Regions from separate parts of the Streptomyces sp. NPDC087845 genome, predicted to be linked through region 1. Evidence: riboswitches for the same ligand, from Rfam matches in the RefSeq annotation. Region 1 holds a riboswitch; the other holds the start of a gene.
The links. A riboswitch is a leader RNA that binds a small molecule or an ion and turns the genes downstream of it on or off. The one in region 1 is predicted to bind cyclic di-AMP.
Positions count from the first base shown of each region.

Region 2: linked by a shared signal. The riboswitch ahead of ACIOMQ_RS09185 (M23 family metallopeptidase) and the one ahead of ACIOMQ_RS37275 (peptidoglycan DD-metalloendopeptidase family protein) in region 1 are both predicted to bind cyclic di-AMP.

Region 1 is NZ_JBIUVC010000024.1:84,928-92,289, forward strand. It holds gene ACIOMQ_RS37265 (STM4011 family radical SAM protein) at 1-333, shown strand, start outside; gene ACIOMQ_RS37270 (SGNH/GDSL hydrolase family protein) at 330-1,175, opposite strand; gene ACIOMQ_RS37275 (peptidoglycan DD-metalloendopeptidase family protein) at 1,365-2,321, opposite strand; cyclic di-AMP (ydaO/yuaA leader) riboswitch at 2,327-2,481, opposite strand; gene ACIOMQ_RS37280 (alpha-galactosidase) at 2,775-4,874, opposite strand; gene ACIOMQ_RS37285 (tyrosine-protein phosphatase) at 5,101-5,913, shown strand; gene ACIOMQ_RS37290 (DUF6126 family protein) at 5,937-6,104, opposite strand; gene ACIOMQ_RS37295 (XRE family transcriptional regulator) at 6,136-6,744, opposite strand; gene ACIOMQ_RS37300 (aspartate aminotransferase family protein) at 6,829-7,362, opposite strand, start outside.
Region 2 is NZ_JBIUVC010000002.1:778,556-785,917, reverse strand. It holds gene ACIOMQ_RS09190 (aldo/keto reductase) at 84-1,028, opposite strand; gene ACIOMQ_RS09185 (M23 family metallopeptidase) at 1,283-2,560, opposite strand; cyclic di-AMP (ydaO/yuaA leader) riboswitch at 2,572-2,724, opposite strand; gene ACIOMQ_RS09180 (PP2C family protein-serine/threonine phosphatase) at 3,006-4,169, opposite strand; tRNA gene ACIOMQ_RS09175 (tRNA-Met) at 4,389-4,462, opposite strand; gene ACIOMQ_RS09170 (SPFH domain-containing protein) at 4,748-5,947, opposite strand; gene ACIOMQ_RS09165 (SHOCT domain-containing protein) at 6,684-7,094, shown strand.

The DNA of each region.
Region 1 (7,362 bases):
CCCTGCCGGACGGGCGAGTCGGTCGTGTCGGTGGACGGCGACGGCACGGTGCGGCGCTGCCATTTCGTCGCGGCCGAACTCGGCAACCTCTACGACGGCAGCTACCGGCGCTCGCTCGGCCCACGTGCCTGTCCGCTGGCCGTCTGCGACTGCCACATCGGCTATGTGCATCTGGAGACGCTGCCGCTGTACGACGTCTTCGCGGGCGGGGTGCTGGAGCGGATACCGGCGCCACCGCTGTCTTCCCTCGCCGGACGGGCCGGAGCCGCCGGACGGGCCCGGGGCTCAGGCCCGTCCGGCGAGCGAGGACACCACGGCCGCGGCCCCGTCTAGAGAGGCAGCAGGTCGGGCCGCTTGGCCTCGACATGATCGCCGGAGGACTCGCCGCGCAGCCGTCGGCCGATCCACGGCACCAGGTACTCGCGCGCCCAGTGGATGTCGTCACGCCGTACTTCGAGCGTGCCGCGCTGTGCCTGCGGGGGCCATTCCTGGTCGGGGTCGGCCGGCACGTCGAGGCCGAGGACCTGGGCGGCGCGCAGCGCGACCCTGGTGTGTCCCTCGGGCGACAGATGGAGCCGGTCGTCGTCCCAGGCGCGCCTGTCCTGGACGGATCGCAGCGACCACAGGTCGAGGACCGGGCAGTCGTAGCGGTCGGCGATGGCCCGCACATGGGCGGTGTAGGTGGCGATCTTGCCGCGCAGATGGCGCAGCACGGGGATGCCACGGGTGTCGAAGCCGGTGGTGACCATGACGGTGCCGACCGATTCGGTCAGCTCGGCGACCGCGCGCTCGAAGCGCTCGGCCACGTCGTCGGGGTCGGTGCCGGGCCTGATGATGTCGTTGCCGCCCGCGCAGAAGCTCACCAGGTCGGGTGCGAGCTCCTTGGCGCGCGGCACCTGCTCCTCGACGATCTGGTCGAGGAGGCGTCCGCGTACGGCGAGATTGGCATATCTGAAATTCGCGTGTACGGAAGCCTCGGTGCTCGATTCCGCATCGGGGTCAGGGAGCTGGTCCGCGAGAAGTACCGCGAATCGGTCCGCCCAGCCGACGAAGGCCCCGTCCGGACCGGGGTCGCCCACCCCTTCGGTGAAACTGTCGCCAATCGCTGCGTACGACCCGATGACACCATGTCGGTTGATGACGCCACGTTGATTTTTTCTCGAATCGTCTGCCACAAACGCCTATCCTGCACTGCCGAATGTGACCTACGCGACCGTAATAAGGGGTTGACGGGTGGTGAGATAGACCACCCGGTCAGATCTTGGTAAAGGGGGAATAAGCAGAAGGGGCGGTGCGCCGCCGCGCACCGCCCCTTCCGTGTTGCTCAGGTCATGCCGTGTTGCTCAGCCGCCCGTCCGTCCGGCTCAGACGTAGACGCCGTGCGAAGCCAGGAAGGCGATCGGGTTGATGTCCGAGCCGTACCCGGGGCCGGTGCGGACCTCGAAGTGCAGGTGCGGTCCGGTGGCGTTGCCGGTCGAGCCGGAGAGGCCGATCTGCTGACCGGTGCTCACGGACTGGCCCGCCGAGACGGAGAGCGAGGACAGGTGGCCGTACTGCGAGTAGTGGCCGTCGGCGTGCTTGATGACGACCTGGTTGCCGTAGGCGCCACCCCAGCCGGCGGTGACGACGGTGCCGGAGGTGATGGCCTTCACGCTGGTGCCGGTGAAGACGGGGAAGTCGATCCCGGTGTGGCTGCCGCTGGACCAGTTGGAGCCGGAGGCACGGTAACCGGTGGTGTGGTTGCCGGGGACCGGGTGCGCGTAGCCGGAGCCGGTGCTCCGACCGGCCGGGGCGGAGGTCTTGGACTCCGTGACCGCCGAGGCCTTGGCCGGGGCGGACTTCGCCGGGGCGGACTTCTCCGCCGCCGACGAGGGAGCCGAGGGGGCCTTCGACGGGAGGGCCGCGCCCGCGCCCGCGCCGGTGGGCGCGGAGTGGTCCGCCGCCTTGCCGCCGAGCGTCAGCTTCATGCCCGGGAAGATCAGGCCGGGGTCGTCGCCGACGACCGCGCGGTTGTCCTGGTACAGCTTCTGCCAGCCGCCCTCGATCTTGTGGTCGGCGGCGATCTTCGACAGCCAGTCGCCGGAGACGACGGAGTACGTCGTGGTGGCGGCCTGCTTCTGCGCGGCCGGCTTGGCCGGGGCGGCGTGCGCGGCGGCGGAGGCCGACTGCGGGGCGGCGGCCGGGGCGGCCTGCTCCGCGGCGTTGGCACCCGTGGCGCCGAACAGCGGCAGTGCGATGACGGCGCCGCCCGCACCTGCGGCAGCGACGCCACGGGCGATGATGGCGGCCTTCGTACGACGGTGCTTACCCGATATGGGCATGACGTGCTTCCTCTCCGGCGCCTACGAGGTGAGCTGTCGGGTTCGGGCTGGAGATGCCCGGCCGCGCCGAGCGCGGCTTCACCCCGAGCCGGCCGGATTCCTCCGGACGGCGGCCTACCTGGTTCCCCCGCTCCTGCCACACGATGAGTGGATGCGAATTCCGGACGGCGGCAGGATTAGGCGGTCCATCCGGATTGACGGTGACCGTAAGCGAGTCGGGACGGCGAGAACAAGCCACTGGTTCCACGCCGGAATCCGATCCAGGAAATCGGCGCAGAATTCCGGTCACACTCCGTGGATTAAGGATCTTGCCTTTCCGCGCCGCGCACGGAATGGCCGACCGCCCCGTCGGTACACACCGTCACGGATATGATTCCGCTCACGAGAGCGCGATCATCTCCCGTACAGGCGGGGCAAGTTTGACCGAATGCACCCATTACGGACATTTCGCACTCATCGTTCGCGTCGGAGCCTCAGCACCCCTGCGTCGAGATCTCCCCGGAGCCCGGTGTGCAGCCCCTGATGGAGCAGTGCCGAGCCGTGGTGCACCGCCCCCGTGTCGCGGCAGGTGTACGTCGCCGCGGGGTCGAGTCCGCGCAGCCGCAGGGCCGGGGGCAGCTCCCCGTACCTCTGCGCCTCCAGCCACGTCAGGACCACGACCTCGTCCCCCTGGACGTACTGGACCGCACTGAGACCGCCGCGCGGGGCGCGCAGCCGGTACAGCGCGCCGTGCTGCACCACCGGCCGGATCTCCTTGTAGAGCTCCACCCAGGCCCGCGCCTCGGCCAGCTCCTCCTCGCTCCACTCGGTGAGGTCCCCGCCGACCCCGAGCACGCCGGCCATCGCGCTCACGAAGCGGAAGCGCAGTGAACTGACCCTGCCGTTGAGCTGGACGTTCGGGCTGTCGGTGACCCACGCGGCCATCACCCGGGCCGGATGGATCTGGCCGAAGCCCTCCTGGATGGCGAGGCGGTCGAGCGGGTCGGTGTTGTCCGAGGTCCACACCTGGTCCGTACGGGACAGAATCCCCAGGTCGACCCGGCCGCCGCCGCCGGAGCAGGACTCGAAGGCGACCGAGGGGTGTGCGGCCCGGAGACGGTCGATCAACGCGTACAGGGCGTCGACATGCTCGATCCAGAGCTTCTGCGGATACTCCTCACCCGGCCAGCCGGCATCGGTGAAGGAGCGATTGAAGTCCCATTTCACGTAGTCGATGGGCGCGCTGGAGAGCAGTGTGTCCAGTTGCTCCCAGAGATATTCCTGCACATCGGTGCGGGCCAGATTGAGCACCAGTTGATTACGGAACTCGGTCCGCGTCCGCCCGGGAAAGTGCTGCACCCAGTCGGGGTGCGCGCGATGGAGATCGCTGTCGGCGTTGACCATTTCCGGCTCGACCCAGATACCGAACTGCATGCCGAGACCGTGCACTTCGTCGGCGAGCGGCTTGAGTCCGCCGGGAAAGCGGTCCGGATTCGGTGTCCAGTCGCCGAGCCCCGCCCGGTCGCTGGTGCGCTGCCCGAACCACGCGTCGTCCACGACGAACAGTTCCACGCCCATCGCGGCGGCGCGCTCGGCGAGGGCGCGCTGCTGGTCCTGCGAGACGTCGAAGCCCGTCGCCTCCCAGGAGTTGTAGAGAACCGGCCGCGGGCTCGAGGCGTCCGGGATCACATGGGCCAGCTGCCACGCGTGCCAGGCACGGCTCGCCCCGCCGAATCCCTCCGCGCTCCACAGACCGGCGAAGACCGGTGTGGTGTACGACTCCCCCGGCATGAGCAGCAGCAGCCCCGATTCGTCGTGGCCTGCGCCGCCGGTGATCTGCACGAGTCCGTCGGGAAGCCGCTGCACGGAGATCCGCCACGACCCGGACCAGCCGAGCGCGCAGCCGTACACCTCGCCGCTCTCCTCGGTCGCCGCTCCGTCGGCGTCGAGTGCGACCCATGGCAGGTACTGGTGTCCGGTGTGGCCGCGCCTGCTGGAGATGACGCTCTCGCCGTACATCAGCTCCGCCCGGGCGAGCCGCGACTCCGCCGCCCAGCGGCCGTGCAGCCGGCTCAACCGCCAGGCGTCGCGGGCCGGCAGCGCCCAGGCGGCCGCGTCGGCGCGCAGCAGCTCCAGCGGCGGACCGTCCGGCCCGGCGTGGGCGACGGCGGCCCAGCGCTCGACGACATCGGAGTCGTCCCGCATCCGGTAGTGCAGGGTGAGGGCGAGCCGGTGCACGGAGTCGGTGAAGCCGATACGGAGTTCGCCCCCGTCCACCGCGGCGCCGGAGAAGGACCACTCGGTACCGCGGACCTCCGGGGTGCGCACCGAGAGAGCCGGGCGGACGAACCGGGGGCCGCCCTCCACGGGGTACTCCTCGTGGCCGTCGAGCGGGGACTCGAAGCCCCTGGCGGGCTGCTCCGGCGCCGCGGCCAGCGCCTCGGCAGCGGCCAGGGAGATCCGCGGCCCCCAGTGCAGATGGACCAGTTCGTCCCGCTCGGTGAGTCGCAGTGCGTAGCTGCTGCTCGCCCCGGTGAGCAGCCAGGTCCGGCCCTTGTCGCCAGTCTCGATCATCTTGTCCCCACATTCCAACAGTTCCGCACATCATCAACCATCGCCGGGTGAGCGGGCAATGGTCCGGCGTGGAATTCGGCGGACGGATTCACCGCGGGGGCACGGGGGTTCACCGGGGTATCGACAACTACTGGCCGAGATGATTGCCTGAGGAATCAATGTCGTATCGTCGCGGGAGTGGCCTTGTCGGCGGCTCGCGTCGACGCCAGACACTCCAGGAGACACTGTGACGCAGCAGTTGCCCCAGATCCCGTCGACGGAACCCGAGCTGGCGGGCGTCCGCAACTTCCGCGACGTGGGCGGACTGCCCACCGTCGACGGCCGGCGGGTGCGGTACGGGCGACTCTTCCGCAGTGGTCACCTCGCGCACGCCACCGCCGAGGACACGGCCTTTCTCGGCGGCCTCGGTCTGCACACGGTCTTCGACTTCCGCAATGCGGCCGACCACCGGCTCGACGGCCTGGACGTGGAGCTGCCCGGCGTACGGAATGTCAGCATCCCGCTCTCCGACCCGGCCGACGGCGCGGAATTCTGGCGGATGGTCCGCGACGGCGACCTCGACCAGCTGCGCTCGATCCTCGCGGACGGCAGGGGAGCGAACCGCATGATCGCCTCGTACCGTTCGATCATCCGGGACCGCACAGCCGAGCACAGCCGGGTCCTGCACGCCCTGGCCGAGGACAGCGTTCCCGCGTTGATGCACTGTGCGGCGGGCAAGGACCGGGCCGGTCTGTCGATCGCGGTGTCACTGCTCGCGGTCGGCGTCGAGCGCGATGCCATCGAGGCCGACTACCTGAAGTCCAACGACGCCCACCGCCGCTACAAGGTCCGGCGCAGCGACGCCTCGGCGGAGGGCATGTCGGCCGAGGTGATGGAGCTGCTCAATCCGCTCTTCGGTGCCCATGCGGACTACCTGACCGCCGCCTTCGCCACCATCGAGGAGACCTGGGGCAGCACGGACCGCTATTTCTCCGAGGGGCTGAAGCTTGCCCCCGAGACCCGGGAGCGGTTGCGCGGCCGGCTTCTGGACGAGGCGTAGCGCGAACCGCCGGGCGGCGGTGGTCAGCCCTTGCCGGCCACCGCGAAGAGCAGGTAGAGGAAGGCCGCGAAGACGTGTCCGGCGATGAGGTAGGCGAACAGCCGGATCACCACGCCGCGCGGGAACTTCCGCTCCTGGGCCTCGTAGTTCTTGTTGGACCCGAGCGGGTCGAAGTTCTCTGAATCGGACATGACAGTCCTCTCTGACGACCGGACGGGCCGGTCAGCGACGGTGGATGCCGCTGCCGAGACACAGCTCGGCGGCGGGGCTCTGCAGCAGGGTGTGGACGAAGAGCAGCTCGGCACCGTCGCGGTCGACGGCCGTGATGCGGTGCGGGGTGAGCGAGTCGAAGTGCGCGCTGTCACCGGGGGCGAGATCGTGGACGGTCTCGCCGAGCGTGACCCGGAGGTGCCCGATGAGCACGTACAGCCACTCCTCGCCGGGATGGACGCGGACGAGATCACCCTGTGCTCCGTACGGAACCCGGACACGCAGCGCCTGCATCGCCCGGCCGGAGCCGCCGGCCTGCTGGTACATCCAGCCGTCGGCCTCGGCCCCCTCGAACTTCCCGCCGCGGATGATCGCCTCCCGTTCGGGGGGCGTCTCGCCGAGCAGTTCGGAGACCGTCGTACCGTAGATCCTGGCAAGACCGAGGAGCATCGGCAGCGAAGGCTGCCGACGGCCCGTTTCGAGCCGGGAGAGATGGGCGGGCGACAGCCCCGCCCGCTGGGCGGCGGTCTCCAGGGTGAGACCACGGCCGCGGCGCAGGTCGCGCAGTCGTGGCGCGACCTCGGGCAGCTCGTCGGCCACCCCTCCGTCTGGAGTGTTCATGTACCCATTGGGCCAGGAGTTTTCCTCGGAGGCAAATTTCTTGCCTCCGAGGCAAACGACGTGAAGCCGGAAGGGCCCGCGCGGTCAGCGGTTGGCGACGGCCTGTTTCACCAGGGTCCTGCCGAAGTCCCACATCAGCCCGCCGCCGCTGTGCGCGTCGTCCATGACCGCGGTGAACGCCGTGACGAACCGGTCGACCTCGGGCTCCCCGATCACCAGCGGCGGAATCAGCTTGATCACTTCGAGGTGATCGCCCGAGACCTGGGTGAGGATGCGGTGCTTCTGGAGCAGGGGCACCACCACCATCTGCGCGAAGAGGCCCTTGCGGGCCGCCTGCAGCATGGTCCAGCGGCTGCGCAGCTTCAGTGACGACGGCCGGCCGAACTCGATGCCGATCATCAGCCCGCGCCCGCGCACCTCGTGCAGCAGCTCATAGCGGCCGACCAGCGCCGCCAGCCGCTCGCGCAGCAGATCACCGGTGCGGCGCGCCCCCGCGACGATCTCCTCGTCCTCCATCACCGCGAGGACCGCGAGCCCGGCAGCCATCGCCTGGGCGTTGGAGCCGAAGCTCGCGGAGTGGACCAGGACCCGGTCCATCGACGAATAGACCTTCTTGAA
Region 2 (7,362 bases), on a different contig from region 1:
GGCGACCGCGACCACGATCCGTGAACGGCCGCCCGTTCCCGTCCCCGTTCCCGCTCCAGCCCTCGTGCTCGTGCTCGTGCTCGTCAGGCGGATGCCTCGGTGAGTTCCGCCAGTTCCTGCTCGGTCAGCCGGAGGTCGGCGACGGCCACCAGCGCGGGCAGCTGCTCGACCGTACGGGCCGAGGCGATCGGCGCGACGACGGTCGGCCGGGACGCGAGCCAGGCCAGGGCGACGGTCGCGACCTCGGCGTCGTGCCCCTGGGCGACCTTGTCGAGCGCGGCCAGGACCTTCTGTCCCCGCTCCGACGCCAGGTACTCACCGGCCTTCTCGGCGCGGGCGCTCTCCACCGAAGCACCCGGACGGTACTTGCCGGTGAGGAAGCCGGAGGCCAGGGCGAAGTACGGGACGGCGGCGAGCCCGGCCCGTGCGGCCGTGTCCTGGAGCTCGCCCTCGTACGTGTCGCGCGAGACCAGGTTGTAGTGCGGCTGAAGGGCGACGTACCGGGCGAGCCCCTCGCGCTCCGAGAAGTCCAGGGACGCCTGGAGCCGCTCGGGGCTGATGTTGGAGGCGGCGATCTCCCGGACCTTGCCCTCCTTCACGAGCTTGTCGAGGGCGGTGATGATCTCCTCGACCGGGACGGTCTCGTCGTCGAAGTGCGTGTAGTACAGATCGATGTGGTCGGTGCCGAGCCGGCGCAGCGACTCCTCGGCCGCGGCCTTGATGTTCGTGGCGGAGAGCCCCTTGTACGAGGGGTGGGCGCCGACCTTGGTGGCGACGACGATGTCGGAGCGGTTGGAGCGGGCCGCGAGCCACTTCCCGATGACGGTCTCCGACTCGCCGCCCTCGTTGCCCGGGACCCAGGCGGAGTAGGCGTCGGCGGTGTCGATGAAGTTGCCGCCCGCCGCGGCGTAGGCGTCCAGCACCGCGAACGACTGCGCCTCGTCGGCGGTCCAGCCGAAGACGTTGCCGCCGAGGGCGAGCGGGAAGACCTGAAGGCCGGAGGAGCCCAGCTTGCGAAGAGAAGTCATAAATGGATCAACGGATTCTGGCGGCGCCACTATTCCGACGGGCCGGCTGTTCCGTCGGGCCGACTGCTCCGACGGGCCGACTGCTCCGGTGAGTCAGCTGTTTCCGGCTGTACTGACTGTTCCCGCTGCTCCGGCGGCTGTGCTGCTCCGGCAGACCGGCAGCCCTGACGTCGGGGGGTGAGCGTCAGGGCTGCCGGGGTTCAGCGGCCGGCGAACCGGCTCGGATCACGCGGGTCGGGAGGGTGACCTGCGGATCAGGGGTTGAGGCCCTTGCCGCGCAACCAGGCCATCGGGTCGATGCCGGTACCGGCGGGGGTGTGGACCTCCAGGTGGAGGTGCGCGCCGGTCACGTTGCCGGTCGCGCCGACTCGGCCGATGGTCTCACCGGTGGAGACCTTCTGGCCGACGCTGACGCCGATGGAGGACTGGTGGCAGAACCACAGCTCCGTACCGTCGTCGAGCTCCAGCACCGTGCGGTAGCCGTACGAACCGGACCAGCCGGCCGACTTGACGGTGCCGCCGTGTATGGCCTTGATCGGCGTACCCGTCGGCGCTGCGAAGTCGAGGCCGGTGTGGTAGCCGGAGGACCACATCGAGCCGGCTTGGCCGAAGGTCGAGGTGATCCTGTAGGAGGAGGTCGGAAGGGCGTAGCTGGCGGCAAGCTTGGCGAGCCGCAGGGCCTCGGCCTTCTTCTTGGCCTCTTCCTCCGCCTTCTTCTTCTCCGCGGCGGCCTTGGCCTCGGCGGCGTCCTGCTGCTTCTTGGCCTCGGCGGCGGCCTTCTCCGCGGCCTCCTTCTCCTGGGCGGCCTTCGCCTCGGCGTCGGCGGCGTCCTGCTGCTGCTCGGCCTGCTGGAGGATGCGTGCGCGGAGCGCCTCACCCGCGTCCACCGTGCCCTGTTCGGCCTCGGCGGTGGTGAGACCGGCGGTGGTGAGCGGGGCAGCAGCGGAGGCGGCCGCGGCCTTGTCGGCTTCGGACTCGTCGGAGAAGAGAGAGCCCACGCCCGGAAGGGACTTGGCATCGGGGAGGTTGTCCGCGATGGAGTCGGGAAGGGAGATGGAGACCGGCGGTTTGCTCTGCGCGGTGGCCATGCCGCCCGCGCCGACCGCCGCGATGACGCCGACCCCGAGCACCGTGGAGCTACGGGCAAGTCCGTTGCGCTGCTTGGCGACGCGGTGCTTGCCGCGTACGGGGCGGACGGACTCCTCGGTGGGGTTCCACTCGTCCCAGCCCCGCTCGGGCTCGCCGTTGCCGTCGGCGCGGAATTCGCCGCCGAACCCACCGGCGAAGTCGCCGCCCGGCTCGGTGCCGTACGCCGTTCCCGTCGCAACAGTGGCGTAGTCGGTGCCGTACGCCGTTCCCGTCGCAACAGTGCCGTAGTTGGCGCCGTAGGCGGTTCCGGTCCGGGCGGTCCCGTAGCCGGCGCCGAAGCCGGAGTCGGGTCCGGCCGGGGAATCGAAGTCAGCAACGACATCGGAACCGAAGTCGGGGTTGAACCGAGAGGGGGCCTCGGGGGCAGGCTTGTTGGACGCCACGGGGGCGCACTCCTTTCCTTCCTTCTCGCCTACCGGGTTAGCTGACGGGTTCGGAGCAGGAAGGTCTCCTACGGGCCCCTCCGTCTCTCACGAGACGCAGGTGTCCGATTCACCCCATGTAGGTGGTTCCCCGGTTCCCTTGCGGAATTCGGCGCTCGCGCACGGTGCCGCCACTGACGACGGCTGGGACGACCGCGCTGCGTTATCGAACGTTAATAGACACCCGTGCCTGATTCCAAGCTGTTCCCACTGATCGTTCATGTCTTTGGCCTGGACTTTACGGGGCACAACCGGGCGGAACGGTATGAGTTGATCGACCCTCAGTCATTACCCGGATTCTGACGTTGCGTCAAATGTTATGCGGAGCGGTGCGCTTCGATTACGTACCGTGGCATCCCGCGCCCACGGCCGCGCCCGGCTCGCGCGGAGCTCACGCCCCCGCCCCTCACGCCTCTTCCAGACCCACGATCTTCACGGTCCTGCGCCGGTCCGGCTGCCCCTCCGCGGGACGTACGACCGCGAGCAGCGCCATGTCGTCGGTCGTCTCGCCACCCGTGTGCAGCCGTACGTCATCGGTCAGCGCGGACAGCAGCTCCTCGGGCCCCGGGAAGATCCGCCCCCGCAGCCGGGCCGCCGGGTCGTAGAAGACGCCGTCGGCGTTCCGCGCCTCGGAGAGACCGTCCGTGTACAGGAGGAGGGTCGTCCCCGCCGGCAGATCCCACTCGTCCGCCCGGTCGGGCCACACGCCCAGGTCCATCCCGAGGGGCAGCGCGGGCACCGTGGGCCCCAGCACCTCCAGTTCCCCGTCCGGGTGCAGCAGGATCGGCTCGGGGTGACCGCGGTTGACGATCCGCACCCGGGACCCCCCGGGCGGGATCTCGGCCAGCACGGCGGTGATGAAGCCCTCGACCGCGTCGAGCCCGCCCCGCCGCGTCCCCTCCCGCGCCAACGCCCGCTCCAGCCGCTGCGCCACACCCTCCAGCGAACGCTCCTGCTCGGCCGCCTCCCGGAACGCCCCGATGATCACCGCCACCGACTCGACGGCGTCGAGCCCCTTCCCCCGTACGTCCCCGACGACCAGCCGCACCCCCTGCGGGGTGTCCGTCACGGCGAACAGGTCGCCGCCGACGAACTCGTCCGCCTGCGCCGCCTCGTACCGCGCCGCCACATGCAGCCCGCCGATCCGGTCGGACGGCTTCGGCAGCACCGCCCGCATGGCGGTCTCCGCGATGACCCGCGCGGAGGCCAGTTGCTCATTGCCCCGCCGTACGACCCCGTTGATCACAACGGCGAGGACGGAGACGGTGGCCAGGGTGAGCAACTCGATCAGCGGCACGACCTCCGGCAGCGTGGCGCTGTACAGCCGCAGCACGATGACGGCCAGCATCGAGGCGATGCCGGTGCAGATGGTCCTGGACAGCGAGAAGAACGGCGCGGCGATCAGCGGCGCCGCCACGAACAGCGGAACGGCGGTGAAGGTCGGCGGCGTGAGGAGATCGAACACCAGCCCGCCGACGATCATCAGGGCGGGCAGCGCGCGGACGAACCGCCGCGTGCGGGTGCCGTCGCCCTCGGCATGCCTGCCGCGCCGCCTCAGCCGCTTCCACACCTGTGGTCTCCTGCCCGGTACGCGCGCGGCTGCGGACGGTACCGCGCCCCACCCCAGGCTCACCGGAGCAGAGTCGCCCGGCGACTCCTCATCGGCCAATGGGGGTACGTACGTGGCACAGCTCACACACCGCCCGGACCTGCTCCTTCATGGGTCGACGGGTCGGCCGGAACGAGTCAGGCCCGGCACGCTGCATGCGTGCCGGGCCTGACTCTTCAGTAGCGGGGACAGGATTTGAACCTGCGACCTCTGGGTTATGAGCCCAGCGAGCTACCGAGCTGCTCCACCCCGCGTCGGTAAACACAACTGTACGGCATGTGCGGCGGGCTCATGACCACGGAGCGAATCATGACCGCCCGGCGCCCACTCCGGCGCCCACTCCGGCGCTCGCCCGGCGCCCACCCGGCACGCGGCCGTCGACACCCGACGCCCGACGCCCGACGCCCGGCCCCAGCAGTCGGTCGTTGCACCCCGCCCCGCCGCCCCTTCTCCCCGGGGCCCCGCAGCTCCGCAACTCCGCGGCTCCGCGGCTCCGCGGCCTCGTGGCCCTGCCGTCCTCAATTCGTCTCGGGGAGCCCTCAATTCGTCTCGGTGATACGGGGAGCGGTCTTCCCGTCGACCGCCGGGGACTTCATCGGATTCGCGCCCCGTTGTAGGGCCTGGAGGATCGCCAGCCCCTGGCCGACCACGCCCGCCGCCATCTCGTTGACGCCACTGGTGCCGTTCAGAACGGTGAGGTCCGCCCCCGACATGCCGCGGGCGGCCGCGTCGGCCAGGACGGGCAGGTTCTCGACGATGCGGTTGGCCGCGATGAGCTCCTGGTTGCCGTCGCGCAGCGAGGCGGCGCGCGCGCTGTTGGCGTCGGCCTGCGCCTGGGCGAGGATCCGTTCGGTGTACGCGTTGCCGTCGGCCTCGAACTTCACCCGGTCACGGGCCGCCTCCGCGAGAGTGCGCTGCCGGTACGCCTCGGCGTCCGCCGGGCGCCGCACCTCTCCTTCGAGTCGTTGCGCGGCGAGCGCGGCCTGCCGCTCGGCCAACGCGGTCTGCTCCTCGATGACCTCCTGCGAGGCCCTGGCCCCGGCAAGGGGCCCGGCCTGCGCGGCGCGGGCGTTGTACTGCTCGGTCTCGGCGAGGAATCCGGCCCGCTTGATCGCGGTGTCGCGTTCGTACTCCGCCTTGAGCGCGGCGGCCTGCTGCTCGCGCTGGCTGGCCTCCTGGTCGGCCTTGGCCTCGGCGATCCGGGCCTGGCTGGCGACGGCGGCGGCATGCGGGGCGGCGAGGTTCTTGATGTAGCCGGTGGCGTCTTCGATCTCCTGGATCTGGAGGGCGTCCACCACGATGCCGAGTTTCTCCATCTCGCCGTGGCTGCCGACGACAACCTCCTGGGAGACCCGGTTGCGCTCGCGGATGATCTGCTCCACGGTCAGCCCGCCGACGATGGAACGCAGATGGCCCGCGAAGATCTGGCCGACGAGCTCCTCCATCTGTTCCTGCTCGGTCAGGAAGCGGCGCGCCGCGTTGGCGATGGACACCGCGTCGTCGCCGACCTTGAAGACGGCGACGGCCCGGACGTTCAGGCGGATGCCCTGCTGCGTCACGCAGTCCTCGGTGATCTCCGCCTCGCGCAGTGCCAGGGAGAGCATGCGCGCCTTCTGCTTCACCGGGAGCACGAAACTGCCGTGGCCGGTGACGATCCGGAACTGGGTGTCCAGCGTCTGCCCCTTGGAACCGGATATGAGCATCGCCTCGTTGGGGGCGGGAACGTGCCAGAAGAACATCGGAAGACTCCTGCCGTACGTGTCTGCACATCCGCTCACACGGCTGCGTGAGCGCTCGACGCGGGTACGTCACTGCTCGACGCGGGTACGTCACTGCTCGACGCGGGTACGTCACTGCTCGACGCGGGTACGTCACTGCTCGACGCGGGTACGTCACTGCTCGGCATCGATACGTCACCGCCTCGCGCGGATACATCGCTTCCCGGCGCCCTCGTCACCGCTCGGCGCCCTCGCATCGCCTCAGGGCGGCAGACGCTCCACGATCACGCCGCGCGCCGAGACCAAGTCGACGACAACGACGCGTGCGTCCCTGTCGATCGACGTCGCCGACCATGCGGTATAGGCCTCGGACCCACCCCGTACGGCCACCAGTACTTCCCCCGGGCCCCCGACCGGAATCGGAACCGTGACACGGCCGATCGCCCCGACCGGGCTCCGGGCGGACTCATCTGCCGTGCGCATGTGCCCTCGCGAGCGTCCATGCGCGGGGCTGCTCGCGCTGCCGCTCACGCCGCTTCTCACGCCGCTTCTCACGCCGCTTCATGAACACGGGGCGACCCCGCCTCCTGGAGGCCGGAGCCTCCCGGGCCTCCCTCGACATTCCCACGGTACTCCGCAGTCGCGGCAGAGGGCGGCCCGGAGATCACCCGGAGGCAAGGCCAGATATCTGGTGATATGACTGATTTACCATTCAGCCAGTCGACGCGATGAATTCGCTGTGATCAGGGAGCCGACCGTGGACAATTACCCCCTGCTCAACCTCTTCTGGACCATGCTCTGGTTCTTCCTCTGGATCATGTGGCTGTTCCTGCTCTTCAAGGTCGTCGCGGACATCTTCCGCAGCGACGACCTCGGCGGCTGGGGCAAGGCGGGCTGGCTCATCGTGGCCCTGCTGCTGCCGTATCTCGGCGTCCTGCTGTACGTGATCGTGCGCGGCAAATCCATGGGGAAGCGGGAGATCAAGGAGGCGCAGGACCGTGAGGCGGCCTTCAAGGCGTACGTACGGGAGGCCGCCGGCACCTCCGAGGCGAACGCCCCGAAGGAGGGCAAGCACGTCGACGACCTGGCGAGACTCGCCGAGCTCAAGGACCGGGGCGCCATCACGGACGAGGAGTACCAGCGGGCGAAGACGAAGCTCCTCGTCTGAGCGAGCACACCCCTGCCGGACGTGTGGGTCCCGTATGCCCCCGGGCCCGTGAGGTCCGTGAGGTCCGTGGAGCCTGTGCGCCCCGGACGTGAGGGCCGTGGAGCCTCTGTGCCCCGGTCCGTGGGGTCCGTGAAGCCTCTGTGCCCCGGCCGTGAGGCCCGTGACGCGCATGTCCCTTCTCCCCCGCGGTCCGGCGACTGGCACGGTTCCCGGACCGCGGGGACGCTTGAAACATCAGGCCATGGTGGCCGCTTCCGCCCCCGGTTCC